Regions from separate parts of the Paenibacillus sp. J22P51 genome, predicted to be linked through region 1. Evidence: riboswitches for the same ligand, from Rfam matches in the RefSeq annotation. Region 1 holds a riboswitch; each other region holds the start of a gene.

Region 1 (10,791 bases):
CGTTTATGAGATGAAGAACACGGAGTGATTTAAAAATGCGTCGTAAGCGTTCTTCTAGGAATCGTGAGGATAGTATCTTGGGCCAGCATCATATTATTACATCAACATTAACAGGTGTCTTCTGCCTACTATTGATTCATGGCTCACAACTAAAGGTTATTGATACTACATATGCAAGATTCAATGATATTGAAAGTATTTCAGGAATAATATCAACACTACCGAATTTTGGAAGGTGCGGTCCCATTGGCACAACAGTGACCGGAAGCGTGTACAATACTTCGGCGTTACCAAACAATGCGAGTGATGCAACGGTAACTGGCTATGTGTACAACACCCAAGAGATAACTCAACCAACACTAATGAATGCGCCAACAGTCCCTAATAATGCGGGTGGTTCAACGGTAACTAACAGCGTGTACAATACGCAAGAGATGACCCAACCAACTCCAGTAAATATGCCAATGTTACCAAGTGATGCAATTGTAGCCGGTAACGCGTGCAGCTCTCCAGTTATTACACAACCGATAATAGTAATTACACCAACTGTACTCAATGGTGACGCGACCGTAACCGACAATGTGTACAAAACACCAGTTACTACACAACCAATACAAGTAGTCACGCCTATGTTGCCTAATGATGACGCAACTGTAACCAACAACGTGTACAAAACTCCAGTTACTACACAACCAATACAAGTAGTCACGCCTAGATTACCTAATGGTGACGCAACTGTAACCGACAACGTGTACAACCCTCCTATAATTACACAACCAAATCCGACACCTGTGATTTCGTTGACTGCACGATCGAAAGAAATCTTCAATCAACATCATGTAAAAATTCGGATAGGAAATATAAAAATGACAGAAGGAGTGATATCCCCTAATGAAAATAAAGAAATGGTTTAGTGGTTTTCTAACAGTTACTTTGTTCATTCTGATGCTTACCACAGGATATGCTGTATTTCTTTCTAAGGCATCTAAAGGTGAGCCTAACATATTTGGTTACCAAATAAAAACCGTACTCTCCGGTTCCATGGAACCGGGAATTAAAACTGGATCAGTCATTGCAGTCAAACCTGGTGGTGATACGACAAAACTAAATACAGGTGATGTGGTTACTTTTAAACAAATGAATGATGGGAAACAAATTCTTATCACTCACCGAATTATTGATGTTATCACAAAAGGCCAAGTGATGTATAAAACGAAGGGTGATAATAATCCTGCACCCGATAGTGAACTGGTATTACCCCAAAATGTAGTGGCTATATATACAGGACTAACTATTCCGAAGCTAGGCTATGCCATTGAATTTGCTAAATCAAAATCTGGTACTATTTGGTTCCTTATTGTCCCTGGAATACTTCTTGTAATTTATTCCATTATAAATATTTGGAGTGCGATATCAAAGTTGGAAATCAAAAGTAAAGAAACAATTGTTGACACGAAAACTAACGTTTGAACTTCCTTATCTCAAATAAGGATTCAATATATAAAAACCCCCAGGGGTAAAAAATGGAGGAATTCACAAATGAGTATCAAGCAAAAGTTAGGAATGGGTATGTTGACAGCTTCACTAGGGCTTTCATTAATTGGAGGCGGTACATACGCATACTTCAATGATGTTGACACGATCAACAATAGCTTTGCATCAGGCACATTAGATTTGAAAGTTACACAAGGTGAAAATAGCCCAATTAATTTCGATCTCAGCAATTTGAAGCCTCAAGACTCTGTTACCAGACTATTTAAATTAGATGCAGATGGTTCATTATCCATTCAGAAAGTCTTACTGGAACTTAAAGCTAGTGGAAGTGATTTTGTTGATGGATATACAGGTGCAATTGGAAATGTCAATGAAATGAAAGATTTCTTAAATCAGTTCCGTGTAACAATGTTTAAAGGTGTAATTGCACCTGATGGAACTGTTGGCTTTGGTCCAAATGGTGATATCGTCAAAGCGGGACAATATCTAACGCTGCTTGACCTTTGGGAAGCTAACCCTACTCAAGGTACCGGAGTATTGTCAGCTAAAATTGCAGCTCCTTTCTATGATTCTCTAACCGATACTATTAATTTGGCTCCTACAGGAATATCAGTTAATCCAAATGATCAAGATGGAGTACAAATGACAATTACATTTAATGATGATGGTACTAACCAAAATCGCTTCCAAGGTGACTCTGCGAAGTTCCAATTCGTACTTACCGCAACACAGGCTGCAGGAGTTGCTGTAGGTGCTGCACCTAATAGTAACGGGAATTTATCAGGTAATGAGGCAATTGCACCTACTTCAACGGTTACACCTGGTTCAACAGTATCACCAGCTGTAAACCCAGGAACAGATGTTCCTGCTGATAGCTAATATTACTTAAAAGTTAAAAAAAGGGTGGGATTCTCCCCACCCTTTTTTTAGTGTAATCTCCGGACAGGGGTTATCATTATGATTAAAAAAGCGGCTTTTTTCTCAAGAATAATTAGCTTTCTTTTGGTGGGTATTTTACTAATTACTGCTGGGCTAATTGCTGTAAGTGCAGCACCGATAGGTGAAACGTGGGCAATAAACGGTCCAAAAGTCATTGATATAGCAACGACACCGACACGCACCTTATTTAACGTCAACAATATGAAGCCCGGAGATTGGGCAACACAAAGGTTGACCATAAAAAACAATGGGAACATTGATTTTGTTTATACGGGGAAAGCTGACTTTACGTCAGGTAATAAAAATCTATACCGTGAGTTACTACTTAACATAAGTTATAATAATTTAATCTTATACGAAGGAAAACTAAGTGACTTTAAGACATTTGCACCGCGATTCTTAGCAAACTTTAGTGAAGAATCACTTGACTTTACAATTAAATTTCCCGAATATCTCGGAAATGAATATCAGGGCGTATCTGTCTCTTTTAAACTAGATTTTCTTGCGGAAAACAACACATTAATTGCTACAAATTTAACTTTGAATGGACCTTCAAGCGGAGACTATAATGATCCGGTCACTTTTATCGCTCATTTGACAGATGATTCAAGGGTACCTGTTCCTGGTGCACGACTTACCTTACATCTAGGAAATCAAAGTTTTAGCTCGATTACCGACAATATGGGTAATGCCTCCTTTACCATTATTCCAAATCAGCCTGCGGGTCCATATACGTTATCTGCCAGCTTTGCAGGGGATTCAACCTACGTACCAAGCCGGACCTCAAAAACATTTATAATAACTCTAGAGGAAACCACACTCAATATCATTTCTTCTAGTACCTTGCCGACGGGTGCAGTTGAAGTCAAGGCGCAGCTGAAAGAGGATGGAATTACCCCTATTGCTAATCGTACAGTGACCTTTAAAGCTGGGGGAGTACAAGGAAGCGGTATAACGGATGCAAATGGTATCGCAACAGTAACGTTACAGTTATCTTCGAATCAATATGCACTGAATGCCAACTTCGCTGGGGATGCTTACTATGAACCAAACTCCGCAGCAGCACAAATCTTATATGTGTATCAACCTTCACAGTTTGTCATTTGGGGCGGAAACTTTCCAAATTTATTGGACGCAGTGAAACCTGGACAAAATTACGTTTTCTGGGGAGCCCAATGGGCTAAGCAAGTTACCGCGGGAGATTATCAGGCAAACCCAAGTTTTAAAGGATATGCTTCTAATGTAGGTTCTGACATTTGGGTAACATCTCCTGGGAATTCTAGTAATCCACCGCAAAATATATCGAACTATATTAGTGTCATTGTGGCAACACACATCGATAAGAATGGAAGCTCAATAACAGGTGACATTGCGGAAGTTGTGATATTAAAAGTGGATAACCCGAATTCTTATGGACCGAATCCAGGGCATAGCGGTTCAGGAACCATGATTACTGTAGCTCAAAGGTGAGATAGTAAAAAAGCGACCGATCTAAATGATCGGCCGCTTTTTTGCGTTAACGCAAATGGCGTTTCCAATATTTATAATTTTTTCTGGGAAATAGGGCAAACTGAAACGAACATAGCACATATCACATCTGGGTGGTGTACACATTGTTATCTGATCTGAAGCGATTGTTAATTGGTCAACCCCTGAAGTCACACGAATTGGGGGAGCAGAAGCTTAATAAAAAGAAAGCCCTAGCGATTCTTTCATCGGATGCGCTTTCCTCGGTTGCATATGGACCTGAGCAGATTCTGCTCGTGTTAATAACGGTTAGTGCAGCGGCTTTTTGGTATACAATCCCTATCGCTTTCGGTGTTCTGTTTCTCTTAGTAGCTCTTGTTTTGTCGTATCGACAAATCATCTTTGCTTATCCGCAAGGAGGGGGAGCCTATGTCGTTTCGAAGGAAAACCTCGGAATGAACGCAGGATTATTCGCTGGAGGCTCCTTATTAGTCGATTACATTTTGACCGTAGCAGTAAGTATATCCGCGGGTACTGATGCGGTGACGTCAGCCTTTCCAAGTCTGCACGCGTACACGGTCCCTATTGCACTCGCACTTGTGCTCTTTATTACGATTCTCAATCTTCGCGGAATAACAGAGTCAGCCTCTATTTTAGCCTATCCCGTGTATTTGTTTGTGGTTGCGCTGTTTATCCTTATTGGTGTCGGTTTGTATAAGATCTTTACAGGTCAAATTTCTCCTGATTTGCATGCTCCCTTAGGGACACCTGTTACGGGTATTTCCTTATTCATATTGTTAAGAGCCTTCTCATCGGGAAGCTCGGCTTTAACGGGGGTCGAGGCCATATCCAATGCCATTCCCAACTTCAAGGAGCCTGCCCCGCAAAATGCTTCCAAAACCTTGATGGCCATGGGCTTGCTATTGGCTATTTTATTCGCGGGCATCATTTACTTAGCGTACTACTATGGCATTACGCCACTTGAAAAGGAAACAGTCGTTTCCCAAATCGCAACGGTCACGTTTGGGCGAAACGTGATGTATTATGTGGTTCAAGGTACAACGGCGATGATTCTAGTTCTCGCTGCGAATACGGGATATTCCGCGTTCCCCCTGTTGGCGGTTAATCTGGCCAAAGATAAATTTATTGCCAGAATGTTTACGATGCGCGGAGACCGATTAGGGTACTCGAACGGGATCATTTTCCTAGCTGTTACCTCGATGCTGCTAATCATCTTGTTCAAAGGGCAAACGGAGCAGCTAATCCCTCTCTATGCCGTCGGTGTATTCATCCCATTTACGCTTGCACAGACCGGTATGCTGATGAAGTGGATACGGGAGAAGCCGAGCGGCTGGTTGCTTAAATTAACAATAAATTTGGTCGGTGCGTTCATGAGCTTCATTGTCATGATGATTTTCTTTATCACCAAGTTTGGACAAGTGTGGAGTGTGCTTATCTTCCTGCCACTGATTGTTTTCATTTTTCATCAAATCAAAAAGCACTACGATGCCGTCGGCGAACAATTGCGATTATCTTCTTGTGAACCAGCGATTCCGATTGAAGGAAATGTCATGATCGTACCTGTTGCTGGCTTCACATATGTGGTGGAGAATTCGTTGAACTATGCCAAATCGCTGTCCCCAGATCAGATTATCGCGGTGTATGTGGCTTTTGAGAGAGATGATGAGAAAAAGTTTGAGGAGAAATGGATTAAGTGGCAGCCTGATGTGCGTTTAGTCACGTTGCATTCCCATTATCGAAGTATTGTTCATCCGTTGACGAAATTTATTGATACTGTTGAACATAAAGCCGCGGAATCTAATTACCGGGTAACCGTTATCATCCCCCAGTTTATACCGAAAAAAAACTGGCACAATATCCTTCACAATCAATCGAGTTTGCTGATCAGGGCATTCCTGCTGTATAAGCGGAATCTTATCGTAACGACGGTGCCGTATCATTTGAAAAAATAACATGCCTGAAAAGGGTAGTACTACTTCACAGTAGGGCTACCCTTTTTCATTAAGTTTTCCATCTGATGCTCTTCACTCACCCGTTTCATGAATGCATGAAGCTCTTCCTCTGTTTCACAAATGGCTGTATGCTCCAACCAAACAAAGAATTTCTTCTTAAGAATGGCTGAAGCATGAAGGGGGTATCTGTCCCGAGATTTAATGATATACAAACCTGAGGAAACTTCATTCCATGGTGACTTGAAAATCGTACGAATGGATAATCGAGTCCGAGTCTCCCAGTCCTGTTTCTTTTGCTTGTTTCTTATCGACTCATACATTCTCATGATGATCTGATGATCGGATATTTCGGTCCATTAGCCATAATACACCGAACCACTCATAATCTAAATCAATCGGATTCAACAAATGGGGTAGGATCCCTAAATAATAACGGGGGGAGGAAGTCATGACATTTCTCCTTCTGACTCTTTGGTCGTAACAGCGGAACTGCCAAAAGTCACTTTGCTTGATTGAAAACCATCACTTTTACGAAATAATTGTAACGTTGAACCGTATAAAAAGGGGGTAAAGAATCGATAGCAATCGTATAAAAATACAATAAAAAGGCAAATCTACTGATTTTCTCAAAGCCGTGGGAGTATAGGCTAATTACTACGAAATGACAAAAACGGAAGCGAGCCGAAGCATTTATATCAAAAATGGATGTTTTTTTAATTTGGATCCGCTTTCATTTGCCTAATTAGCTGGAAAATACCAAATAAAGTCCCTCCACGGCGTTTTACAATCTTAGCTATAAGGCGTAACATTCGGTTCAACAACAGATCATGTTAAAGCATAACGCTGAGTTCCCGTAAGGGAAACGGGGGAACCAATAGAAGCCGATTGGATACAGCATCGGTTTCTCGGGGTGAATCTAAAGCAAGCGCAGCTTGCTAAGGTAGGGCACTTCCAAGCCCGAATCCGACAGCTAACCTCGTAAGCGCATTGGGAGAGAACCGCCTTCTTTTCGTGCCTTCAACAGCGCGTGTATTAACGCTGCTCCGAAGCCCGAGAGTAGAGATTCTCTGCTCTTTGGCTTCTTTTTGTTGTTCACAATTGAGGAGAGTGAATCTATTATGTATCCCGAACCCCTGACTCTAATAAGAGAATCAGATGAATGACGAAGGAATGTAAGATTACCCGCATTGAATGTTTTCGATTTGATTGTGAATTATCCGATAAACTGGATCCTGGGCATGGTACAGACTGTCAATGCGGTTTACTGACGATTTCAACGAATCTTGGAACATGCGGTTTAGGGCAATTCGTGATTCCATGCGGCAACCTTAAAGGGGATTTCGTTCAATGGGCGGCAGTTTTCCAGAAGCTCAAAGGTTTAACCCTTAAGGACGGTTTGCAGTACGTTCATCAGAAACAAGAGGCATGGGGAGAAGTACGAACACATTTAATTGCATCTGCACTAACGAATTTATCTGAAAAGCTAGAGAACTCATCACATGCAAGTGAACAAGAACTATCTTGCCTATCTGATCGCACTTATTTATTTGATCATTCTGGGGCGTACGTCTCTTTCTAGGGGCGACGCTTGTTGGCAAATTAAAAGAGCACCTCCATCCACTTGTGATACGAGTGGTGAGGTGCTCTTTTAATTTAGCTAGGATTGGCTGGGACGAGAATATATTTTTATACTTTTTTTATACGGATGCTATAGATTCTTTACCCCCTTTTTATGCGGATCGGCGTTACAATGTTTCAGGAAAGGGGGCGGTGATCGTCATGCAAAGTGATTTTTTGCTGATAGCTGCGCCAACCAAAGCAGGCGAGGAGTTTATGAAACATACGAAATTGGTTGGCCTTCCTTTTGTTGCATTAACTAACAACAAGATGGAGAGAATCAAGTTAGAGAGTCAAGGAGTGAAACAAATTATCCAAGTGGATACTTCGGATCCTGGGGCGTCCATCATTCCCGATTTTCCGATTGGGAATGTCGTTCTGTTCGAGGAAAGCTTACCTTTATGCTGCAGGTATATCCGGATATGCCGTAGTTGGACCTCCAGGTCCATTTATGTCATCACGCAAAGCGTGAATCCCCGGTTAATTTACAAAGGATTGGGTGCTGATTATGTCATTTATTCTAAAAATGGTGATGTCAAATTTCTAATATCATCCCTTAAAACAAATAAAACATAAGTTTGTCTGATTTGAAGGAGGTGTGTCATGTACAACGATGTAACGATGATATTATTATTTGCACTAACTTTTCTAGGGTTTTGGGGATTTGCGAAATATTGTGAAAAAGCGTAAAGGAGGTAACCATATGATTGTTATAGGACTCATTGGATGTGCCATTATGGTATATCTCGGTTTTGTTTTAGTAAAGCCAGAGAAATTTTAATTATAGAATATGAACTTATGTAAGCAGGGGGAGAACCTACTATGGGTATGGGATTGTTACAAGTAGTCGTCACACTAGGGATTATCATGCTTTTGGTAAAGCCTGTGGGAAGTTACTTGGTAAAAGTTTTCGGCTATGAAAAGAGTGGCCTTGATCGTGTTTTTGGTCCTTTCGAACGTGTATCTTATCGCATTATGGGCGTTAAAGAAGACGAAGCCATGGGTTGGAAAAAGTATTTAGGAGCTGTACTGTTAGTTAACTTTGTCATGATGCTGCTCATTTATGCAGTATTTCGGCTTCAAAGATACTTACCGCTTAACCCTGATGGTATAAGTAATATGCCTCCGGCATTAGCTTTCAATACAGCTGTTTCCTTTATTACAAATACGAACTGGCAAGCCTACAGCGGTGAAAATACCCTGTCATATTTCTCTCAAATGGTGGCCATTACGTTTCCGATGTTTACATCGGCGGCAACCGGATTCGCTATTGCCGTTGCATTCACACGCGGTCTAGTTGGCCGTCAAGATAATCTTGGGAACTTTTACGTGGATATAACAAGAGCGATTACACGCGTATTTCTACCGCTAAGCTTCATTGTTGCTTTAGTTTTAGTGTTTCAAGGTATTCCACAAACATTACTAGGAGCCGTACAAGCTACAACTATTGAAGGTGCTCAGCAAACGATTACTCGTGGTTTAGTTGCTTCTCTGGAATCGATTAAACATATTGGCACCAACGGTGGTGGCTGGTTCGGTACGAATGCTGCACATCCTTTTGAAAATCCGACGCCTGTATCCAACTTGATCCACATTATCTGTATGATGCTGCTTCCTACTTCACTGGTGTACGCATTCGGACTTATGATCAAGAACAAGAAGCAAGGCTGGACGATCTTTGCTGCTATGGGAATTATCTTTATCGTGATGTTGTCAACGGTTTTCTATGCCGAGTATAAAGGGATAACTGCGATCGATGCGATGGGTGTGCATGGCAATATGGAAGGCAAGGAAGTTCGGTTTGGTGTGTCTGAGACTGCCTTATTTACAGCAGTAACTACGGCAGCAACCACAGGCAGCGTAAATGCGATGCACGAGTCGCTTACTCCGCTCGGAAGCATTGCCCCTTTTGCAGAGATGATGCTGAACAATGTGTTCGGGGGTAAAGGAGTAGGCTTGTTAAACGGATTGCTTTACTTGATCTTATCCGTCTTTATCTGTGGACTCATGGTTGGTCGTACACCTGAGTTTTTAGGTAAAAAAATTGAAGGTAAAGAGGTCAAGTTAGCCGCCATCGCGATTCTGATCCATCCGCTCATCATTCTGGCACCAACAGCTTGGGCGCTGATTCGCCCTGAATCTGTTACTTCTATAGCGAATCAAGGCATGCATGGTCTTTCGGAAGTGCTGTATGCCTTCACATCGGGTGCATCCAATAATGGATCTGCCTTCGGTGGTTTGACTGCCAATACGAACTTCTACAACTTGGGTATTGGTATGGTCATGCTGTTTGGCCGTTACATTTCAATCATCGCGATGCTGGCCATTGCGGGTTCCCTTGCTACGAAGCGAGTCGTTCCTGTGACGACAGGTACATTGCGGACAAATACACCCTTATTTATGGGGATTTTAATCATGATTATTCTAGTTATTGGTGCTCTAACGTTCTTCCCGGCGCTGGCATTGGGGCCGATTGCTGAACACTTGGCGGCGCGTTAAGGGATAGACGTAGAATCTGAGAGACTTTGAGCTACGCTCAAAGGTCCCTGTAACACCCCACAAAGTGACGCTAAGCTCAGAAGCATATTCCGATTACTTTGCGGGGGCCCCAAATGAAACTTTAGGAGTGATTTACTTGGCTGCGGAACGTAAAAAAACAATGACAAAAGACATTATGAATCAAGCTATCGTTGATTCGTTTAAAAAATTAAATCCTTGGGTGATGATCAAAAACCCGGTTATGTTTGTAGTAGAGATTGGTACTGTAATTACCTTACTGCTTTCACTCGCACCAGAGTTATTCGGCAGTACAGAAGTAGGGCGGGGTTATAACATCGCGGTGTTCTTGATCTTATTGTTCACCTTGCTTTTCGCTAACTTCGCAGAAGCTTTGGCGGAAGGCCGCGGTAAGGCGCAGGCCGATTCTTTACGGAAGACGAAATCAGATACAATGGCTCGCCTGGTTCAAAAGGATGGTTCTTATAAGCAAGTGTCTTCGACTTCTCTTCGTAAGGGGGATGTGGTTCGTATTGAAATGGGAGAGATCATCCCGTCCGATGGCGAAATCATTGAGGGCTTAGCTTCCATTGATGAGTCAGCTATTACAGGGGAATCTGCTCCGGTAATTAAGGAAGCAGGCGGCGATTTCTCATCTGTGACAGGCGGTACGCGGGTAGCTTCTGACTACATTGTAGTGAAAGTGTTGACGGATCCCGGCGAATCATTCTTGGATCGCATGATTGCGCTCGTGGAAGGTGCCAAACGGCAGAAAACACCAAACGAAATTGCGTTAACTACGCTG
Region 2 (10,791 bases), on a different contig from region 1:
TCTAAATGATCGGTTATTTCAGCGGGTGCATCCGGGGATGGTACATTTAATTGATTCCAGCGCTGATCCGGACACCGAATGCACACGCTACGGTGCACTACTGTCCGAGGAGTCCATCGATATCGTCTGTATGGGGATCGGCGAGAACGGCCATTTGGCGTTCAATGATCCTCCAGTTGCTGATTTCAATGATCCTGTTTCAATCAAAAGAGTTGAACTGGACGCCGTCTGCAGACAGCAGCAGGTGAATGACGGATGCTTTGCTACGATCGATGATGTACCAACCCATGCAGCGACGCTGACGATTCCCGCGCTGATGTCCGGGGTTAAGCTGTTCTGTATGGTGCCAGGCATGCGCAAAAGAGAGGCGGTACGCCGTACCGTGGACCTAGAGCAGCCACTTTCCATAACTTGCCCATCCACGATTCTAAGGCGTCACCCGGATTGTACGCTCTATACCGACCTTGATGCATTTGGTGAGGGACTATGACGATTCAATCGAACACAACGGAAATATCGGCGCTGCATTACCGGACTGGCGAGCCGATACGAATTACAGTGGAGAATGGCCTTATATCCGCTGTTACGTCTATCCCGCCATTCTCGTCAGAGATGGAGCCCGGCCTTTTCGTTGGCCCTGGACTTGTCGATCTGCAGTTAAATGGCTACGCGGGCGATGACTTTAATCTACTGCCTGCGGAAGGTTACCACATCCCGTTGGAGAGGATTACTCGCCGGCTTGCCATGAAGGGCGTAACGACATTTTATCCAACTGTCATCACGAACGGAAACGAGGAGCTGGGCAAGCTACTTGCCGCAATTGATCAAGATTGCAAGCAGAACCCAGCTAGTTCGACTTTTGTTGGCGGTATTCATCTCGAAGGACCTTTTATTTCGCCCGAGGACGGCGCACGGGGCGCACACCCTCTTGCACACGTGGTAGCGCCAGACTGGGAATTGCTGCAGCGCTGGCAAGAAGCATCTGGAGGGCGAATAAGACTGTTAACGATGTCTCCAGAGTGGGAAGGTAGTGAAAGTTTCATCTCATGTTGTGTCTCGTCAGGAATTGTTGTCTCTATCGGACATACTTCAGCCAAGCCCGAACAAATCAGAGCAGCGGTAGCCGCCGGAGCGCGAATGTCAACACACCTAGGCAATGGGGCGCACAAACTGCTTCCGAGGCACCCCAATTATCTCTGGGAGCAACTGGCGCTGGATGAGTTGAGCTGTGGGCTTATCGCAGACGGTTTCCATCTGCCGGATCAGGTGCTGAAGGTAATTTTGAAGGTAAAGGAAGAGCGTGCATTCCTGGTCAGTGATGCGGTGTCGCTTGCAGGTATGGCACCGGGCCGGTATGCTGCCCATATCGGTGACTTCGTAGTTCTCACGCCGAACGGTAGACTGCACATGGAGAACAATGAAGAGCTGCTTGCCGGTTCTGTTACGCTGCTAACCGACGCCATTTGCCATCTTACGGAACGAGGTCTCGCGAATTTTGAAATGGCGTGGGAGATGGCATCGCTTCGGCCAGCTGAGCAAATGGGCCTGTCTGCAGCGATGGGACTTGCGGTAGGAGCACCTGCAGATTTGGTTACGTTCCGAAGATTAGGCGCCAAGATTGGGGTCGAACGGGTATACAAGGCAGGCGTACCAATAATGGACTAATAGTATCGCATCGCCATATCGTAGTGGCAGTAATTCTCCTTGTTTGCACAAAATTAGAAAAGAGCCAGCAAACTCTTGAGTTTGCTGGCTTCTTGCATTTCATATGTACCATTGGTATGTGGATAAATGCCTGCTGGATGAGCATTATGAGACGATGGTTCACTATGTTAATTATTTAGCGAGTAAAGCAAATCATCATGTTCTGAGCCATGGATTTGGAGATTGGGCAGATGCGGGTCCTAATCCACCTTTTGCGCAGAATACCCTGGTGATGGAGATGAAGAGAGTGATTGCACGGTCATTCGAATTCACTCTGGGAAGTATTAGGTTTGAAGTGTAGCTTGTTTCATTTTCGCTTAAAAGGCTGCTCTTCCCATCAGTAGTGAAGAGAAGAGCAGCCCCACAGAACTCAAATCTGATTTTTGGGAATACCATTTAAACTTGGGACGGAATCAGCGGCATTGCTGCTCGTTAGCGTTTGCTCTTCTTCGAGGAAACTGGCATTATTCTGCTGATTGTGTTTCTTATCTGCTCGGTTATCTTCACGGTCATACTTTGGATCAGCTTCATTTTTGGGCAACGTGTTCACCTCCATCGTCGTTAGTATGAGACGATGGTTTTCATTTTATCCCAGTTTCCGATTTAGAACTGGAGATCTTTTTACTTGGCAGTGTGTTCATTTTCCAACCTTTTTTAATCATTTGGTTAATGGCGTGAATAAGGTTGGAAAATAGCCTCATAATATAGCTGGAAGTCGATCTTGGAAAAGGAGGATAATTACGATGACATCAAATAGAGGACAGCAAGGAGCTCATGGCACTGGACAAATTGTTAAGCAATTGAACAATCAAGCAGAAGCCGCGGAGCAAATTCAAGGAATTAATAAGGTTGATCAAGAAATTAGTGCAGCCGCAAACGAACATAGTACAGAACTAGATGAAATAATCAATCTTGATAACAGCTAATCAAAGCCATCAAAAAAATAGGCTGACTCTGTATTCCAATTACTTGAGATAGGTGGGCTAAGATATGACAAACCAAAAAAAGAGTGTAAAATCAGCCAAACAAAGAAACCAAAAACCAAACCAAAACAGTAGTGAAAAAAGCGAAGGCAGACAATAAATAGTTGCTTTCAGAGACAAAGCGAAAGCCCGGGGGAAAGCATCCCCGGGCTTTTTCTACTAACTAATCTACATTCCTCGACGCTTCCACCAGAATGATGCGATTATGCAGTATTATACTCACGTACACGGAGATACCAACGTGATTGATGCGATTATGCAGCATTTTCCTTGGCTAGAGAGTGACTCTTTTGAAATTCGGAAAAGGCCTGTCTGCTTCAGGCAGCGACGAAAGGCTTACCATCTCGGCAACTTTCATCATGTTTTCCCAAATCGGCCATACTTTTGGGGATGTATGCGCTTTGTCCTTGGCCTCCTCGGATAACCACTCGAATATTTCAATAAGAGTGCCGTCTACAGATTGAAGCGTTACCGGCGGAAAATCCGTGATAAGCCCTTCTTCGCGAAGCATCGGGACGTGTCCTTTGACAATCTCGGCTAGCTCGGCTTCTTTACCCGGTTGGGGGCGGTACATGGCCATAGTAAACATACTTGAATTAGACATTAGAATCCTCCGTCAAAATGAAAATATAACCCATTTATTGGAGTAAGTATATCAGATGGATTCCATCGTTTCCAATTGATGTGATCGTCCTAGGCAGGCGACTTCACAAAGCCGTATTCCCTAAGGAGCATTAATAGGTAGCAAAGTATGGGATAATCAACGTCACCATTAAATGAATACGCTTTCATTGACTCCTGAAGTCAAATAAGCAAAAATTAAAGGCGAATCTAGGTTTTACATTCTATATAGAACGGCGTAAGATTCATTACGACAAGTTGATTTTTTGCAAAAAGAAACCACTTAATTCCCAATGGGAAACGGGGGAACCAACCGGAGCCATCCAAGTAACATATGGCTTCACGGGGTGAATCCTGATGCTCGCAAGCATTAGGTAGGACGCTCTCAAGTCCGAATCCGACAGCTAACCTCGTAAGTGCATTGAGAGAGAACCGCACCCTCGCCTTCTTATTCTGGAAGTCCGAGAGTAGAGATTCTCTACTCTTAGGGCTTCTTTTTGCTTGCCTTCAACCTGAAATTTTACATAAATTCCATAAGGGGGCTATACCATGCATGCCATTGAAATTAATAAATTGACCAAGACCTATGGGAATTCAAGAGGCATTACAGATGTTAGTTTTTCGATCGAGGAAGGAGAAATATTTGGTTTTATTGGACCGAATGGTGCTGGGAAATCAACAACGATTCGAACGCTGCTGTCTCTGATTTTTCCAACAAGCGGTAGTGCCAAAATTTTCGGGAAAGACTGCATTCAGTTTGCGCCTGAGATTAAGAAAGAAATCGGCTATTTACCGTCAGAAGTTTTTTATTATGACAACATGAAGGTGATCGACCTACTAAAGTATTCAGCCAGCTTCTACAAGAAGGATTGCACAAAAAGAATGAAAGAGCTAGCTGAAATTATGGATCTTGACGTTACGAAAAAAATCGATGATCTGTCTTTGGGAAACAAAAAGAAAGTGGGCATCGTTCAAGGGCTGCTGCACGATCCTAAGCTCATTATCCTTGATGAACCGACAAGTGGACTTGATCCGCTCATGCAGCAGAAGTTTTTCGAATTACTCGAACAACAGAATAAAAGGGGAGCTACGATTCTTTTTTCCTCTCATATATTGAGTGAAGTTCAGCGACTATGTGATCGAGTCGCGATAATAAAGGAAGGTAGGATTGTGACGGTTGAGAAGATCAGCACGTTAAAAGAAAACAATTTCAAGAGATTTAAAATTGATACGGCACAAGCGCTCGACCCTAATTTCTTCAAGATGACCGGGGTTAATGACATTGATGTCCAAGGCCTGACAACTAGCTTCTTATTTAAAGGCAACATTAATCAAGTGATGAGAAAAATTGCTGAAATTGAAATTGATAATCTTTGGATCGAAGAGCCTGATTTAGAGGAGATCTTTATGCACTACTATGAGAAGGAGGCTTAAGTGGAATGAATATTTTTCTTCATGAATTGAGAGCTTATCGGAAATCCACGATCACGTGGACGTGTTCCTTAATTGCTGTCATCGTCTTATTCCTATCCCTTTTTCCGTCTGTCTCTAAGGATTTCGCTGAATTTTCTTCGATATTAGAAGGGTATCCAGAAGGAGTCAGGAAAGCACTTGGTATTGAAATCGAGACCTTTGGAACCCTGTTAGGTTTCTATATGTACATCTTTATGTACATTACGCTTTGCGGAGCCATTCAAGCCATGGTTCTGGGAACGTCTATAGTCTCCAAGGAAGTTCGTGAGAAAACAGCAGACTTTCTTCTTACGAAGCCCGTAACGCGTACTAAAATTTTGACTTCCAAGCTATTAGCGGCAGTTGCTTCTTTAGTGATCACGTGTGTTATCTATATAGGTGCAGCCTATATGATGGCGCTTCAAGTAAAAACGGTTGATTTCGATGTGAACATATTTCTCTTGATTTCACTCACGTTACTATTTATCCAGTTCATGTTTCTAGCCATAGGATTCATCATTTCAGTCGTTTTTTCTAAAATTAAAGCCGTCTTATCCGTCAGTCTCGGTACGGTGTTTGCCTTTTTTGTTATCGGAATGGTCGTTGCCGTAGATGGTGAGGGGGCGAAGCGCTATTTCTCGCCATTTAAATATTTTAATGGGAAATACATGCTTGAGCATGCCAGCTATGAAGCACCTTATGTAATTGCAGCCATCGCGATTATCGTCGTTTCGATTGCGGCCTGCTACTTCATCTATACGAAAAAGGATGTTCATGCCGTATAAACGCGGGTGAGAGGAGGGAACAGCCATTGAATATTTTTTGGAGAGAAATGAAAACGTTTCGGAAATCGATGATTTTTTGGAGTCTAGGGCTCATTTTTCTAATAGCAAGTGGCATGAACAAGTATCAAGCAACGGCAGCTAACGGACAGATTAATGATCTTATGGCGGAAATGCCGAAATCCCTCCAAGTAATTATGGGAGCAGGTGCGTTAGATTTATCGAAGGCTAGCGGCTATTTTGGGATCCTAGTCCTATACTTCTTTTTAATGGCAACGATACATGCTGCAATGCTTGGTGCCAATATTATCGCGAAGGAGGAACGGGATAAGACGGCAGAGTTTTTATTCGTGAAGCCTTTGTCCAGACATGAAATCATCACGTATAAGCTGCTAAGCGCTTTAGTGAACATTTTTATTTTTAATCTCGTTTCATGGATTTCGAGTATGTTGATTGTTGGGGCTTACAGCAAAGGTGAGGCCGTTAATGGTGATATCACAATCGTCATGCTGGGTATGTTTATTTTACAGCTGATCTTTCTGGTCATTGGAACATCCATTGCAGCCGTTTATAAAAATTCCAAAAAGGCTGCCTCGCTTTCAACAGGCATCATGCTCATCACGTTCATATTATCGATTGCCATTGACTTCAATGAAAAGTTGGACTTCTTGAAATATGTAACCCCGTTTAAATATTATGAAGCGAAAAATATCATGTATGGCGGTGGATTTGATGCCATTTATGTCATTATTTCGGCAGTCGTAATTGCCGGCCTAACGGTTGTCACTTATGTTTCCTTTAATAAACGAGATTTGCACGTATAGGGATCAAGAAAGACCTTTCACCCTATCCATAGCTGGATGCGGACAAAAGGTCTCTTTTATTTTATGAGATTAATAATAAAATGATAGCTTAAACCTCTGGATCCCTTCGGTATAAGAGATGCTGAAATAGTGGAATACTTACCCTTAAAAAGGGGGCATTTTATGCATTTAGACTGGATTTGGAAAGCTATCTTCATTATTATCGCTGGTTCATTGCTCCTCCGACTTACCGGTCGAACGTCAATCGGCAAATTAACGATTATCGACGTGTTACTCATGCTGATTCTTGGTCCGTTATTCATTAGACCTGTTGAGGATGAGAACATCTGGATGACCTTCGGCACAGCTATCGTTCTCATATTGACCGTACGGTTGATTAGAACTTTGTTGAAACGTTATGCGCCTCTTCGTGCTTTATGGACCGGCAGACCCATCCCCATTATTGTGAACGGAAAAGTGGAGCAAAGTGCAATGAAATCGCTGAATCTTACCGATGAAGGTCTTAACGCACAGCTGCGCACCGCCGGAGTCTACGATCGCGATGATGTTGAATACGCAACTGTTGAGGCCGGCGGTCAGCTGACCATTCAGTTAAAACCACATAAAGTTCCTGCGACGAAGCAGGATATTGAACAGCTGAAACAGCTCATCGAGTCCCGGTTTCCCAAATAGATAACCACTATAAAACATAACGTAACGTCAGGTTCAGGTGGTATTGTAAGCAAATTTAAATGATAATGAGTATATGGATGATATTCTTCTGTACAAATGTTTTGAATAACTTTTTTAGCTAATGGGAGTGTAGCCGAATGGTAAGAGAACGTTTAAGACCTATTTACAACTCTGGTGAATCGTTGCTTAAAGATATTCAAAGAACGAATGTTCCTGAAGGCGGGGTAGCTGTATGGAGTTTGGGTCAGGCCGGAGTGTTGATAAAAGGCGGCAGCTCCGACGAAATCATTTGTGTAGACCCATATTTAAGTTTTTCTATTGAATTGGAAAATCCCGAAACCGAATTTAAGCGGGAAATTCCGCCTCCGCTTTCTCCACAGGAGCTGGACGTGAACACGGTATTGATCACGCATTTTCATAGTGATCATATGGACTTGACTACGATCAAAGGTGTTTCACAGGCTCATCCGGAGACGCACTTCGTCGCTCCAGCATCACATGTGTATATGCTACAAGACATTGAACTGGATGCAAGCCGCATCATTCCTGCCAAGCAGCAGCAAGTGATTTCCAAAAAGGGAATAACAATTACCCCAGTAGCGGGAGCGCATACAAAGTATGAGACTGATCAGGATGGCAATCAGTATTATTTGGGTTATTTTATTGAAATTAACGGGGTGCGACTTTTCCACACAGGAGATACCGTGGTCACGCCGGAGTTAATCGAGCAGGCTAAGAAATTGCAGCCTCACATAACTTTGCTGCCGATTAACGGAGGGGATCATGCGAGAACCTCTAGGGGGATTGTAGGTAACATGAACTTCCGTGAAGCGGCGGATTTCGGCGTTGAGATCGGTACGGATCTTCTCGTTCCCATACATTTCGATATGTTTTCCAATAATCGGGATAACCCGTCCTACTTTGTCGATTATTTGTTTCACACGTATCCCGCACAAAAATTTCATATGATGTCGGCCGGGGAGCGATTAATCTATTTCAAATAATTGAAAAGGTGGTATAAAGAAGGAAGCCGACCCATGTAGATCGGCTTCCTTCTTTATACCGTTGGTGTATGATCAATTAATCATGCGTCATATAATCGCTAAAACGGAAGAAGGTAACTGGGTCCGCCGAATCTAAACCAGGGAAAAATTCCTCAACGTTAGTTTCAAATAACGTATTGCCATGTCCGGCAACGGAGCTAATTTCAAGTTTCCCAACAGAAGCGCGGCTATCTTCCTTTTTGAAATCACCCTTAGCCTTAATACGAAGATACTGACGATTGCTTGCCAAAAGCTGCGTTTCCAAATGCATGGAGGTATTGGGATCAACGATGACTTTGCCAAAATCAACAAGTAACATTTTTTGTGATTGATACTGGAAAGGAGTAGAAGTAAACCCAGTATTAAGCACATCATAATAGTATACCTTTACATACGCCTCTCCGGTTTTTTCACTGGGGTTGGCTAACGTAATGACCAATCGATCATTTTCCATTCCGTTTGGATTCTGGTCAGGAACATGAAAAATACTGCTCGTCAATAACACTATTTCATGTGACATTTCACTCACTCCTTAATTATCGATCATGATTCTCTTAACTACAGCTGTCTAAATACATTGTCTACATCCGCAACGGAAGAATTGTTATCGAATGATGCAATGATCGTATCTTTTTGGTCACTGGCAGTGAGAAGGATTTGGTCATTATGGTAAGAGAGACGGTAGAGGGAACCCTTCAATCGAAATAGGCCGCCGTTCGATGTTAAAACGATGTGCGAATTAATGTCTTTATACGTGCTAACTGCGTTGAAAATCGGCTCTATGATTTCTGAAATATTTTGAGCGTGATCCGCAACAGCTGCCTTTAAACCTTTAAAAATACTTTGCATATCTTCCTGAGTCTTGATAGTTTTTAGCATTCTATTACTCCTCTCGTATAGATTTAAACAAGCTTCTTCCTTTCTTTTTATACTATGTTGTAATGTATTGCCTGCTTGGACCTTTATCTCCTGTTTCATAACATTCAGTGATAGATTACTAACTTAACTAGACATAAAGGCCCGACGGGGTTCGTGAGCCATACTATTAAATCATAAGGGCATTGATGGCTAACAATTAATTTATACATGGATTTCGTTGAGGGGATAAACAAATGAAGAAGAGGATAGGATTTACAATTTTATTTCTAATCGTTATGGGTTCTGTCTATTTCTGGGGTTCAATGAAATTGAATTTTTCCCCACGATATTACTACACTCTTATTACAAACGATACAAATTTGGCTAATGAAAATATGAATGGCTTAAAGCTACACCAAAGTATGAAGGATGATTGGTTTATCGGTAAATACGGTATGGAATATGGAAGAAAAGAAAATGCACTTTTTGACTACTACAAATTAAAAGATGGTCTGTTGATTGCTACTCAAAAGGGTAACGATAAAATTATCCGCATTAGTATTACAACTTTAAACGCTGAACCACTAAGAACTAACAAAGGAATAGGCATTGGAGAATCAATTGACAAAGTGAAGCAATTATATGGGGGTAGCTACTATACAAGGTGGGAACAAGGTTCAAGCATTATTGGGTATGTTGATGGGAAAGAAACTTTGGAATTTTGGTATGCTAACAATGAGGTAGACCAAATACGATATGATATTGCCTCTATGAATTAGATAAAGAGAAGTTCTATACAAGAAACATTGTGCTTAGATACAGTACGGTAAGCCGTACCATAGAGGACATAGGAAAAATCCGCGACCAATCTGGTTAGCGGATTTTTTGATATGGAGTAGTGGGGGAGAACCCAGGAGGGTTCGCCCACTCGGTCTAAGCCATTTATCGTATCTGGGGCGGCCACATTTGTCTTTACGCTTTTCTCGACGAGGCTTCAATCTCCAGGCAGGCCAAGACAAACGGCGCAAAGCCCTTCGGATCGTCGCGTCGGATCGGTTCGCTGATGTAATAGGCATATGATCCATCACGGTACGGCGTATTGCCTAGCCCTGCTACGCTGCAAATGCCGTTCAGATGCAGAGAAGCGTCGGCATCGCGCTCTACAAATTTTGTTAGGCTTCCTTCGTAGGCTTTACGAGCCGCTTCAATGGCCCATTCTTCAAGATAGCCCTTATTTGCGCCCTTGGCCAGTGCGTAGGTAAACATCGCGGTGCTGGAAGCCTCCAAATAGTTTCCTTCTTCACCACCACGATCCATTACTTGCCACCACAAACCGCTCTCAGTGTCTTGCACCTTGACAATCGCCTTTGCCAAACGGTGGAAAATACCGATAATTTGACCGCGCTGTGGATGATCATGCGGCAGGAAGTCAAGTACATCAACAATCGCCATGACGTACCAGCCAATGGCACGTCCCCAGAAATGCTCGGAGCAGCCTGTTGTTTTATTGGCCCAGCGCTCCTCTCGGCTCTCATCCCATCCGTGGTACAGCAGTCCGGTTTGTGGATTGCGGACGACACGCTCCATCAGCAAAATTTCATTGGCGATATCATCAAACCATTCATGTTCATTGAACACGTGTGCAAATTGAGCTAAAAAAGGAGATGTCATATATACGCCATCCAACCACATTTGGAACGGATAAATTTTTTTGTGCCATAAACCGCCTTCTTTGGTGCGGGGATGCCCCTTCAATTGCGCCACCAATAACTCAATGGCCTTACGGTACTTGGGTTCGCCGGTTTTCTCCAACAAAAGGAAAAGTGTTTTACCCTGGTTGATCATATCGACG
Region 3 (10,791 bases), on a different contig from region 1:
CAATCATTCAGGAAACGCTTAATGGAGCTCGAAGCATGATAACAGGAGTCATTCTTGCAGGAGGCTTGAATCGCCGTATGGGGGGGAGACACAAGGCGCTCTTACCTGTGCAGGGGGAAGCTATTCTGCTAAGACAACTGAAAGAAATGTCGCGCGCGTGCGAGCAAATTATCGTGGTAACAAATGCAAGTGAGGCTTTGCAGCCATTACTTGCTGAGGTAGAGGGGATTAGCGTGCAGTGTGTGAGCGACCACTATCTCCAAAAGGGCCCTTTGAGCGGTATTCATGCCGCCTCCAGCGTTGCTCTTGGGACTCATTTATGGATAGTCGGCTGCGACATGCCTTTCATCTCTGCAGATGCAGCTAGAGTCATGGAAGAGGTATGCCGAGAGTCGAATGTGGATGCGGTCATCCCGGAAATTGAGGGCCGCCTGCATCCCCTCCATGGGATTTATGCCAGAGAGGTAGGGCCTGAGGCTGAACTCCTGCTTCAACAACAAAGCTATCGATTGATGGGGTTGCTTGATCATTTGGATTGGCGTGCTGTAGGGACGGATGAGTTCGTGCAACGTGGGCTCCGAACGAATTTTGCTACGAATATTAATACACCAGAAGAATATGAAGACATGTTAGTAAATCTACCATTGTGAATTGAATTTCAGATGAAATGCTTTAAAATCTAGGATTTTGTCAGGAAATATGCCATAATGGACAGAGAGAGAAGGTGAACTTCTATGCCAAAACTGCTAATGGATCGTTTTGGACGGATGCATGATTACCTGCGCATCTCAGTGACCGATCGTTGTAATTTGCGTTGTGTATATTGTATGCCGGAAGAAGGAATGGAATTTGAGCCGGATGAGAAGCTGTTAACTTTTGATGAAATAACAGAGATCGTCCGTATATTAGCTGGTCTTGGTGTTCGCAAATTGCGATTAACCGGCGGAGAGCCTCTGGTTCGTAAAAACCTGGAGCAGCTGATCGGCATGCTATCACAGATTCCCGGTATTGAAGATATAGCATTGACTACGAATGGGATTTACTTTGCATCGCGGGCTGAGAAGCTTCGGGCAGCAGGGTTAACTCGTGTAAATATTAGTTTGGATTCGTTGAAAGCAGATCGGTTCTCGATGATCACGCGTGGCGGGGATATTCGCCGTGTTTTAGCCTCGATTGAAGAAGCTTATCGTGTTGGTATTACGCCGATTAAGCTGAATGTGGTGCTGATGAAAGGCATTAATGATGATGAAATCGCTGATTTCTTACAAATGACGATTGATCGCCCGATTCAAGTTCGATTTATTGAATATATGCCAATCGGTCATCAAGATGAGGATTGGAAAAGCCGTTACCTATCGCTTACGACAGTCCTCGATCGCTGCAAGGAAATGGGTTGGGAAGCTAAAGCTTCCGACGCGGTTTATGGCAATGGCCCTGCACAGAATTATCGCATTGAGGGGGCATTAGGTTCCTTCGGTCTTATTCATCCGATTAGCGATCACTTCTGTGAAACCTGCAATCGCCTGCGACTGACGGCAGATGGGAATATCAAGCCTTGCTTGTATTGGTCGGATGAATTTAATGTCCGAAAATATATTGGCGATGTTGCTGCGGTGGAAGACTTGTTCTTCCGAGCGCTGGATATTAAACCGCAAAACCACGAGATGGCTCAGGCTTTGATGAATGAAGAGCAGTCGCATACACCAACTAATCGCAGAATGTCGCAAATCGGCGGCTAGCTAGAGGGCATGGGGGGCATTGGAAGCAAGTGAAGCAGGCGAACAGCGAAATGAAGCTTAGGTTTGGCCGTAATGTGATCTCGGTCGAAGAGGCGCGAGCCGCACTTTACGAGCACGTTAAACCCACGGAGACGGAGTCCGTTTCGCTGCCGACGTCCTTCGGCAGAAGGTTGGCGAAGGATATTTATGCGGATCATGCTGTACCACATTTCCGCAGATCGGGTGTAGATGGGTATGCTGTTCGTTCACTGGATATCGCAGAGGCATCACCGGATGCACCGGTTATCTTACATGTGATCGAGCGGATTCCAAGCGGTACCATGCCCCAGCAGACGATTCAGGCAGGGACCGCTGCACGTATCATGACGGGGGCGCCTGTTCCAGATGGTGCTGATACTGTTGTAATGCTGGAGATGACGGATTCCTTGCAGGAGGAGTTACTGTCTTCCATTGATCCCAAGGTGAAAATTAAGAAAAATGTGCAAGCGGCAAGTAATATTACGCCAATTGCAGGTGAAGTTGCCCGAGGGGAACTCGTCATCGCCCGTGGAACCCGAATTGGTCCAGGAGAAGCCGCGATCTTGGCGACCTTCGGTTTCTCAGAGGTTGAGGTGTACCGGAAGCCAAGAGTGGCTATTTTCTCAACGGGGTCAGAGCTTCTACATGTCGAACAGGAGCTGCAGCCTGGGAAAATACGCAATAGCAACAGCTACATGCTGGCGGTACAAGTGGAAGCAATTGGGGGATCGGCCTTGATCATGCCGGCACTCTCTGATGATCCTCAGCAGGTGGAAGCCTTACTTGAGGCCGTATTGCCTAATGTCGACCTCATTCTGACTTCAGGCGGTGTCTCTGTTGGCGATTACGATGTCCTTGTCGATCTATTCGGTCGATTCGACGGGAAGCTGTTGTTTAACAAAGTAGCCATGCGGCCAGGCACGCCGACGAGTGCTGCGCTATGGAAGGGAAAGCTGTTAATGGCGCTGTCCGGTAATCCCGGGGCATCGTTCGTTGGCTTCGAGCTATTTGCTAAGCCCATTATTAACGCGATGCTGGGGAGCCAGCGTCCTGTGGCGGAAGAGTTTACAGCCTTTTTAGATGTTCCTTATGATAAACCGTCCGCCTATCCTCGCTATATAAGGGGGACAACACGCATCGAAGCAGGTACCTTATGGGTGAGACCAGCTGGCATTGATAAGTCGAGTATTATGGTGTCGATCAAGGATGCAGATTGCTTGATTTGGCTGCCAGCAGGTGGGCAAGGCTTTCAGCGTGGCCATATTGTGAAGGTCTATACAACGAGATAACGTAGTGAACTTATACTTTTATAAATAAAATGATATACGCTATATCATCAAATATTTGGCGCTAACAAGTAACCGTCTGTCAGGAGGGTCAGCTGTAGCGTCTTTTTTTGCAACTAGTTATAAATCGGCCATTGAGGGAGATAGGCTCGGAAACTCGTTTAACTCAGCAGTGGTGAATGTGAACTGGAAGGGGGAGCGCGCATCCCCCCCATGGAAGCGGGTACTTATCTTGGAGGTCATCTTAAGCAGATCCTGACACAACGAACAAGTGGTATCAATTTTAAATAAAAAGAAACCCGCCTGCTGAAGCTCTAAATGAGTGCTTCAGTAGGCGGGTCTATTTTCAATGTAGAAAGTTTAGCGGGACATGGTCCTAATAGAAAGTTGCAAGAATAATGACCAACAGCACATAAAGAACAAGAATAACGCCTACAGAATTTCCGTATCCTGGCGTTCCACAACTACCTACAGCTGACATAGTATCCCCTCCGGTTTTCAATTGATATGGGTAAAACACTATACATCATATGAAGGCGGGATATATGTTGATTGGACGAATGCCCTCTTTTCATCGGAACATTCACCTACGAAAAAAGCTGCACTTGAGTGAATTCTCAAGGCAGCTTTCTTCAATTACTAATTGGGAATTTGATACACTTTAATTTTCTGAATGCCAAAGCTTTGTAAGGATTTCCTTGAACCTGGAACAAAGATATCCATTCGCTTTCCTTTAATGGCCCCGCCGGTATCTGTCGCATACACGTACATACCGCCTGTAGGAAGCCCACCAAAAGAATAACCTTCAATATAAAGTTTCGTGCCAAGTGGAATTACGGATGGATCAACAGCAACTGTGCCGATCGCAAGTGGGTTGCCCATGTAATCAAAGGCTCCATAACCACCATTTTCAGAAGGATCTGCCGAATAAGCTGTGGACTCGAAAATTTCATAGTCTGGTGCATGATGTCCGCCATCTTTGTTTAAAATGGCTAAATTGCTGCTAGCATCCCACTGTACAGGAACCCCTGCAGCGGTGGAAAGAAAACGTAGCGGCACATAAACTCGCCCATTTTGAAACTGGGAAGCTCCCTCTAAGACCACGGGGGTATTATCGATGCTGGCTTCTTTTTCTCCGGATACCAAGGTAATCGTATGTTTGTTGTTATTTAATGTTACCTTAATTTGATTTCCTTCTTTTTGCCAGTTCACGGTATAACCAAGCTTCTCGGTTACGAACCGAAGTGGAACTTGGGTTGTGTGGTTGCCATCCAGAAATGGCTGTGCATCTGGGAAATGAATCAGGTCATCATTGACTTGCACTTTCACTTCCATTTCAGCTGCTTGAGCCGAAAATGGGGAAAGAAAGCCTCCTGCCAATACAGATAGTGAAATGGCAAGGCTAGTTAACCCTTTGGTAAGCTTATTCAATTGGTAATCCTCCTTCATGAGCCTTCGAGGTTAGTTGACGGGTTCGGGAAGAAGGTTCTCCCTAGTCTGCTCCAAGCCGAAGCAAATATTCACCCCAAGTATTTCGTCCCCCGTACCAGTGCCTTATTTATGCACCAGACTCGGCTTCAAATATTTTATCATCGCACGCAGGCTCGAACAACGACCAAATTATGGGTGAACACAAATATACTAGACTTAGGTCTAGGTTCAAAAACAGTCGATAGTCGGTTTTAGACTTTCTGAAATTGAGCTACGATAGGAGTATGATGAAGGGTGAGGGGCGATAGACATGAACAATAAGAATCGGGAAATTGATCCTACTAATATATTTGATCGAATTGGCAAAATGGCTGAAACCGTCTGGCAGGAGACCATTGGAAAAACGACGCCAGGCGTCTATGATGATGGCACCATTGCCAAGCTTGAGGAGCGCTATGAAGAAGCGCTTCAGGCAACGATTGCGCTGCGCAGTCACATCGCGCGAGCGGAAGAGATGGCGAAGCTGCGCGGCGAGCAGGCCGAGCTGGCGATGCGCGCCGGCGAAGAGGACCTCGCGCGGCTCGCGCTGCAAGAGAAGCTGCGCGAGGAAGCCGCTGGCGAGCACTACCGCGCGCAGTACGCGAGCAGCCAGGACTTGTGCCTGGCGCTCGCAGAGGAACTGCGCGAGCTGCGTGCCGGGCACGCAGCCGAGGATGGGCAGCCGCGTGGCGGGCTGCACGGCAAAGAGGCTCGCGACACATGGCGCGAGCTGGAGGTCACCGGCCGCGAGCTCGGCCGGGAAGCGCTGCAGGGGCTCCGCGTGGCGGGCCGCCTGTCGAAGGAGACGCTGAAGGAGGCCGGTGGCAACCTTCAGCATGAGCTGCGTTCGCTGCGCAGCAAGCTGCAGCATGAGTGGCAGCAAGAGCAGCGCTCGCGCGATGAGCGAGACCCGCGCGGCAGAAAATAGCCATGGATCGTGACCTCCACGGAAGCAAAGCCTTGCGGGATAAGGATTTGCATCTTGGAGGTCGTCCATTCTTATGGTATGCTAGGAATCGTATGAACGAAAGAGAAATGGCAGCAAGAGGAGGTGCATCGATGGGAGAAGATACGAAAAATAACCGCAGCCGGAATACAGCGCTTGTGCTGATTGGAGCCGGTGTTTTTTTGCTTCTGGATCATACCGTAGGTTTTTTTCCCATAATGGCCGTAATCCTTATATTGCTGGGCATTCATCGTGTTCGTTCACGTAAAGAACGCAAGGGTTATGTGCTGATGGGGATCGGTGCCGTCATTTTATTTGGTGATCATCTCACAATCGCTATTTCGGTTGTGTTGATTTCATTAGGTTTCTTTTTTATTCGATCCAAGCAGGTTCATAAAGATGAGACTTACACACAAAAGCAAAAGATCGTAGATAGCATACGTCTCGGCCGAGAGCCTTGGATTCTACGGAATACTTCGACATGGTACTTGGTGGGAGAAACGTATATTGATCTCTCGCTGGCGATTTTAGAACAAAAGGAAACAACAGTCATCCTACAGGGTGTTGTAGGAGATATTGATATAAAGGTACCCGATGATATCGGTGTTTCCGTTACAGCTTCCGTGATGTTCGGGCAGCTTCATGTAGCCGAACAACGTGAAGCAGGTGTGATGAACAAAGTGGTATGGCAATCGGAGAATTATCAACATTGCGACCATCGGGTGAAACTCGTTCTCTCTTTCATCGTAGGAGATATCAAGGTTAAAGTATTGTAACGGCTGGAGGGGGTACATCACCAAGTGGACGGCTACAAAAGACGTTTAACGAATATGATATGGCGCAGCATGGGGGAATCTATCCTATTTAGCTTCGCTGTTTTCGGTGCTATGCTATATTACTTGAATTCAAGACATTTGATCGAGCCCTTTGCCAGCTGGCAGCAGGGTGTCAAATTCTCGTTCATGGCTTTATTGATTCTGGGTGTGATTGGCGCGGTGTTCGGTTACTGGAACAGCTCTAAGGTAACTCGCAGACTTGAGCCGATGATGGAGACGATGATTTTATTAGAAAAAGGAACATTTGCCCGTGAAGGCTTCCAAAACGGAGACGATGATGAGATAGGGCGTTTAGGTGAACAACTCAGCCGTATTATGAAGCGATGGGAAGAGCAGGTGACCTCTCTCCAACGATTGTCTAATAGTAACGCTGAGCTTACAGAGAAAGCCAAGCTGTCAGCGGTCATTGAAGAGCGCCAGCGGTTGGCACGCGAGCTGCATGATGCGGTTAGCCAGCAATTGTTCGCGATCTCCATGACAGCAACAGCCGTAGGTCGGACGCTGGATAAGGATTTCGAGAAAGCGAAACGGCAAATTCATCTTATTGAAGAAATGGCTTCCGTCGCGCAATCCGAAATGAGAGCTTTATTGCTGCATCTGAGGCCGATCCATTTGGAAGGAAAACGATTGTCCGAGGGGCTTGTTGAGCTATTGAAAGAGTTAGCAGCCAAGGTTCCTATGGCGATCAGTTGGGATATGGATGAGGAAATCCGCTTGAACAAAGGGATTGAAGATCACTTATTCCGAATCGTGCAAGAAGCGCTTTCGAATGCGCTGCGTCACTCTAAGGCGAATAAGCTGGAAGTGAAGCTGCTGCATCGTTCGGATGGCATTCGTTTAGTGATCCGCGATGACGGTGTTGGCTTCGAGCTTGATGCGAAAAAGCTGACTTCCTATGGCATTGTGTCTATGAAGGAACGCGTGAACGAAATCGGCGGCTCTGTCGATATTATTACAGCACCTGACCGAGGAACACGTATCGAGATTCGAGTACCGCTACTAGCAAACGATCCTCAATTGATCGAGAATTAGGACTGTACATAGAGAGGGAGAAGCGAATGGACGACACCTTAATCAAAGTACTACTTGTCGATGATCATGAAATGGTCAGAATCGGACTTGCGGCTGTCCTCGGGACAGAAGATGGCATTGAGGTTGTGGGCGAAGCGAGCAATGGTCACGATGGCATTCGGCTAGCCCAAGAATATCGTCCCGATGTGGTCCTGATGGACTTGGTCATGGAAGGCATGGACGGGATAGAAACGACTAGAAAATTACTGCAATTGTACCCGGAATGCAAGGTCATTGTGTTGACGAGCTTCTTAGATGATGAGAAAATGTATCCAGTCATCGAAGCGGGTGCATTCAGCTATTTGTTGAAAACATCGCGGGCATCTGAAATCGCGCAAGCGATTAGGGCCGCGGCCAAAGGGCAATCGATTCTGGAGTCGCAGGTTGCTTCGAAAATCATGAACCGCTTTCGGCAACCGAAACCAGCAGCGGAACCGCATGAAGAGTTAACGGACCGCGAGATGGAAGTGCTTCGCTTGATCGCGAAGGGTAAATCTAATCAAGAGCTAGCCGATGATTTATTCATTGGTGTGAAGACGGTGAAATTCCACGTCACCAACGTTCTGTCCAAGCTTGGCGTAGAAGATCGCACACAAGCAGCGATTTATGCTTTCAAGCACGGACTGGCGGAATAACACAAGGGAGCGATTAGCTTGAATGTAGTCAAACAGATTTGGAGCTGGTTTGGTTCCATTGCGATTTCCTTTGTATTAGTTGTATTTCTAGGTGTGTTTGTGTTCCAATCGACGCGAGTTAGCGGTCATTCGATGGATCCGACGCTGCATGATAGTCAGCGTGTGTATGTATCGAAGCTTTCACATACCTTTCGTTACGAACCCAATTACGAGGATATTGTCATTATCGACTCTAGGGTAGATATGAAGCGGACTTTTATTAATGATTTAATGGACAGCCCGTTGCTTAGCTTATTCGTCCGCGGTGATGATAAGCATGTGTGGATCAAGCGGGTGATAGGTAAGCCAGGGGATCAACTTGAGCTTAAGGATAATCAGATGTACCGCAACGGCGAACTTCTGAATGAGTCTTACATCAACGAGGAAATGAGAGCGAACGGGAACAAAAAGTGGACCGTTCCAGCCGACCATATTTTCGTGATGGGGGATAATCGGAACAATAGCATGGATAGTCGTGTAATTGGTTTCATTCCTATTGACCATGTGCTAGGCAAAAAACTATTTTAAATTAAAGAGGCTGTCTCGCCAGTAGAAGATTCTACTTTGGAGAGACAGCCTCTTGTCGTAATAGGTATGGGGGTGGAGCGTGAAGTTAACCCACCAAGTGGTGGGTTAACTCACATCTTCGCATCCAGCAACAAACCTCGCATTGGAACCGGCAAATACGCCCCGAGCTGTGATTGATATTGGCCATAAGGCTTGAGTGGCGACGAAGATAATTGGAACAGTGAAGCGGAAGGCAGCTGCTGCAAGCGATCAATACTGCTGACTAACGAGCTTGCGAAGCTGGTGAGATTCAGCAGGCTTTTGCGATCAATACCAGTAGGTTGCTTAAGCTGCTCCTCTAGTACATCAGCTTGTAGGATTAACTTTCCGTCATCCTGCTTGGTGATGCCAAGATCATGCAGCGTGTTGGGCTTAGCGGCGCCTTCGAGACCTTGTAGAAGGGCATGACTGACATAGATAGGTGAATCCCCTAGCTGATCTTGCAATTCATTATATGTATGAATAAAGTCTTGAACTTTCTGGGCGATGTTGGATTGAGACTCTTTCGTAGGCGTGTAGTCAGGCGAGTTCGTACTTGAGGTAAGACTCGTGTTGACGAGCGATTGAGCCGATTGTTTGACGGTTTGCGTAGATTGTACGAAGCTTGCTACGTCTTTGGCAGCCGTCTGTGCGAACTGTTTGTAGGGGAGACCCTCAAAGGGCAAGTCCAGCATTCGCCGAATCGTATTCGACTTACCTCCGGAAACCGCACTTACAGCTCCAACACGGTAGTAATCCTTGTGAGTTTGGTACCTGTTCACAGCCATGACGGATGGATACGCATTGATCATGAAGATCACCTCATTTCGTATACTTTCAGTATATCACTTGCGTAGACTGGGGTAAATTGGTATTGTGGGGTCAATTACAGGATTACCAACATAAGATAGCATTATTGCTTCTTGTGGAGGCGGTGCCATGTGATACGCAAACGTTTGTCTACCATTGACGACGCTGCTATATATCGATTAGTTGTTGAACAATTAGTTCCTTTTTCCAGAATGTATGACTCAGGTAATTCGGTTACTTTTTCCGAGATACGCAAACGTTTAAACGCAAATAAAACTTTTGTCATCGCAAAAGGGTACAAACGGGCCTATGGCTTCATTTCGTTTACGCGCAAATCCAATATGCTCTTCATTGATATGCTGGCCGTTGATCCGCGTGAGCAAGGGAAAGGCATTGGGCACACTCTTATGAAGGCAGCGGAGGACTACGGGCGTAGTGAGCGTTGTCGTTCGGTTGAGCTCTTTGTTGATGACAGCAACCCGAAAGCGATTCGATTTTATAGCAAAAGAGGGTATGAAATTGATACCTTTGTTCCTGAGCTTAGCTGCTATCGCATGAGTAAGAAGATCAAACGTTGAGAAAGGGGCTGTAGATGAGCCCAGCATCCACAGCCTTCATTTTCAGTTTGTCTTGTTCAATCACTAAACATAGCGGCAATATAGTCGATTTGAATATCTACGGGACCAGTGGGTCTGGCTGTCAGTTCTGGGGCAGGGCCTCCAAAGCGGATAAGGCCGAAGGATGAGAGCTGATCCGGGGCTGTCATTGGAGCCAGAGTATCTGGTTGGGCGGGCTTCTTTTTCCCCTTCTTAGTAGGCGTTGATTTTGAGTTTTTGGTAGAAGATTTGAGCTTAGCTTGCCCAGTATCATTTAAGATGAGCTTGTTTTTCTCAACGCGACTGACGATTCCATAAAAGTCAGAGCCATTCGTTAAGAAGACAAGAACGGGCTTTCCGACAAGACTTTTGCAGTTTTTTTCGGTGATCGGATGAAAGGGTTGCATGACTAGGAGGCACCTCCGTATTGGTATGTACTGTTAGCCTATGCCATGTGATAGATAACGGTATAGACGAATGTCTAGTTTCTCATAAGAAAAAGTTATGGGTTAAAGTCTCCAGATAAGTTGAATAGCTTGACAATTTTAGGTATGCTAAGCATATTAACTAATTCTAATAGAGAAAGAATGATGCATAGATGAGTGGAGCTGTGTTTTATATTTTCGGTGCAACGGGTGATTTAGCGAAAAGAAAGCTGTTTCCGGCCTTTTACAGCCTTTATCGGGAAGGCAAATTGGGAGAAAATTTTGCGGTAGTTGGTCTGGCTCGCAGACCGCGGACGAATGAGCAATTCCGTGAAGACGTGAAAAATTCGATTCAAGATTTCGCTCGTTACAAA

The links. Region 1 has a riboswitch for cyclic di-AMP ahead of AC58QC_RS25270 (hypothetical protein). Riboswitches for the same ligand answer to the same signal wherever they lie in the genome.
Region 2: another riboswitch for cyclic di-AMP. It lies ahead of AC58QC_RS11880 (ABC transporter ATP-binding protein); the one in region 1 lies ahead of AC58QC_RS25270 (hypothetical protein).
Region 3: another riboswitch for cyclic di-AMP. It lies ahead of AC58QC_RS18930 (stalk domain-containing protein); the one in region 1 lies ahead of AC58QC_RS25270 (hypothetical protein).

What each region holds. Positions count from the first base shown of each region.
Region 1 covers NZ_JCAUAZ010000016.1:61,873-72,663, reverse strand. Annotated here, with positions in the region: gene AC58QC_RS25295 (hypothetical protein) at 36-914, shown strand; gene sipW (signal peptidase I SipW) at 892-1,470, shown strand; gene AC58QC_RS25285 (TasA family protein) at 1,540-2,373, shown strand; gene AC58QC_RS25280 (hypothetical protein) at 2,452-3,903, shown strand; gene AC58QC_RS25275 (APC family permease) at 4,047-5,873, shown strand; cyclic di-AMP (ydaO/yuaA leader) riboswitch at 6,705-6,874, shown strand; gene AC58QC_RS25270 (hypothetical protein) at 7,033-7,452, shown strand; gene AC58QC_RS25265 (hypothetical protein) at 7,653-8,066, shown strand; gene AC58QC_RS25260 (potassium-transporting ATPase subunit F) at 8,194-8,271, shown strand; gene kdpA (potassium-transporting ATPase subunit KdpA) at 8,319-9,989, shown strand; gene kdpB (potassium-transporting ATPase subunit KdpB) at 10,150-10,791, shown strand, end outside.
Region 2 covers NZ_JCAUAZ010000004.1:210,395-221,185, forward strand. Annotated here, with positions in the region: gene AC58QC_RS11850 (glucosamine-6-phosphate deaminase) at 1-490, shown strand, start outside; gene AC58QC_RS11855 (N-acetylglucosamine-6-phosphate deacetylase) at 487-1,665, shown strand; partial or broken gene AC58QC_RS11860 (alpha-L-rhamnosidase-related protein) at 1,766-2,005, shown strand; gene AC58QC_RS11865 (hypothetical protein) at 2,075-2,245, opposite strand; gene AC58QC_RS11870 (hypothetical protein) at 2,448-2,630, shown strand; gene AC58QC_RS11875 (antibiotic biosynthesis monooxygenase family protein) at 2,962-3,291, opposite strand; cyclic di-AMP (ydaO/yuaA leader) riboswitch at 3,579-3,743, shown strand; gene AC58QC_RS11880 (ABC transporter ATP-binding protein) at 3,858-4,742, shown strand; gene AC58QC_RS11885 (ABC transporter permease subunit) at 4,748-5,545, shown strand; gene AC58QC_RS11890 (ABC transporter permease subunit) at 5,572-6,366, shown strand; gene AC58QC_RS11895 (DUF421 domain-containing protein) at 6,529-7,038, shown strand; gene AC58QC_RS11900 (MBL fold metallo-hydrolase) at 7,176-8,042, shown strand; gene AC58QC_RS11905 (hypothetical protein) at 8,119-8,601, opposite strand; gene AC58QC_RS11910 (hypothetical protein) at 8,640-8,960, opposite strand; gene AC58QC_RS11915 (hypothetical protein) at 9,194-9,718, shown strand; gene AC58QC_RS11920 (glycoside hydrolase family 88/105 protein) at 9,912-10,791, opposite strand, start outside.
Region 3 covers NZ_JCAUAZ010000008.1:244,461-255,251, reverse strand. Annotated here, with positions in the region: gene AC58QC_RS18955 (MOSC domain-containing protein) at 1-39, shown strand, start outside; gene mobA (molybdenum cofactor guanylyltransferase) at 36-650, shown strand; gene moaA (GTP 3',8-cyclase MoaA) at 735-1,739, shown strand; gene AC58QC_RS18940 (molybdopterin molybdotransferase MoeA) at 1,769-3,046, shown strand; gene AC58QC_RS18935 (YjcZ family sporulation protein) at 3,420-3,524, opposite strand; gene AC58QC_RS18930 (stalk domain-containing protein) at 3,683-4,474, opposite strand; cyclic di-AMP (ydaO/yuaA leader) riboswitch at 4,479-4,630, opposite strand; gene AC58QC_RS18925 (PspA/IM30 family protein) at 4,785-5,441, shown strand; gene liaF (cell wall-active antibiotics response protein LiaF) at 5,573-6,235, shown strand; gene AC58QC_RS18915 (sensor histidine kinase) at 6,260-7,327, shown strand; gene AC58QC_RS18910 (response regulator) at 7,354-8,001, shown strand; gene lepB (signal peptidase I) at 8,020-8,568, shown strand; gene AC58QC_RS18900 (hypothetical protein) at 8,679-9,398, opposite strand; gene AC58QC_RS18895 (GNAT family N-acetyltransferase) at 9,528-9,974, shown strand; gene AC58QC_RS18890 (hypothetical protein) at 10,031-10,399, opposite strand; gene zwf (glucose-6-phosphate dehydrogenase) at 10,591-10,791, shown strand, end outside.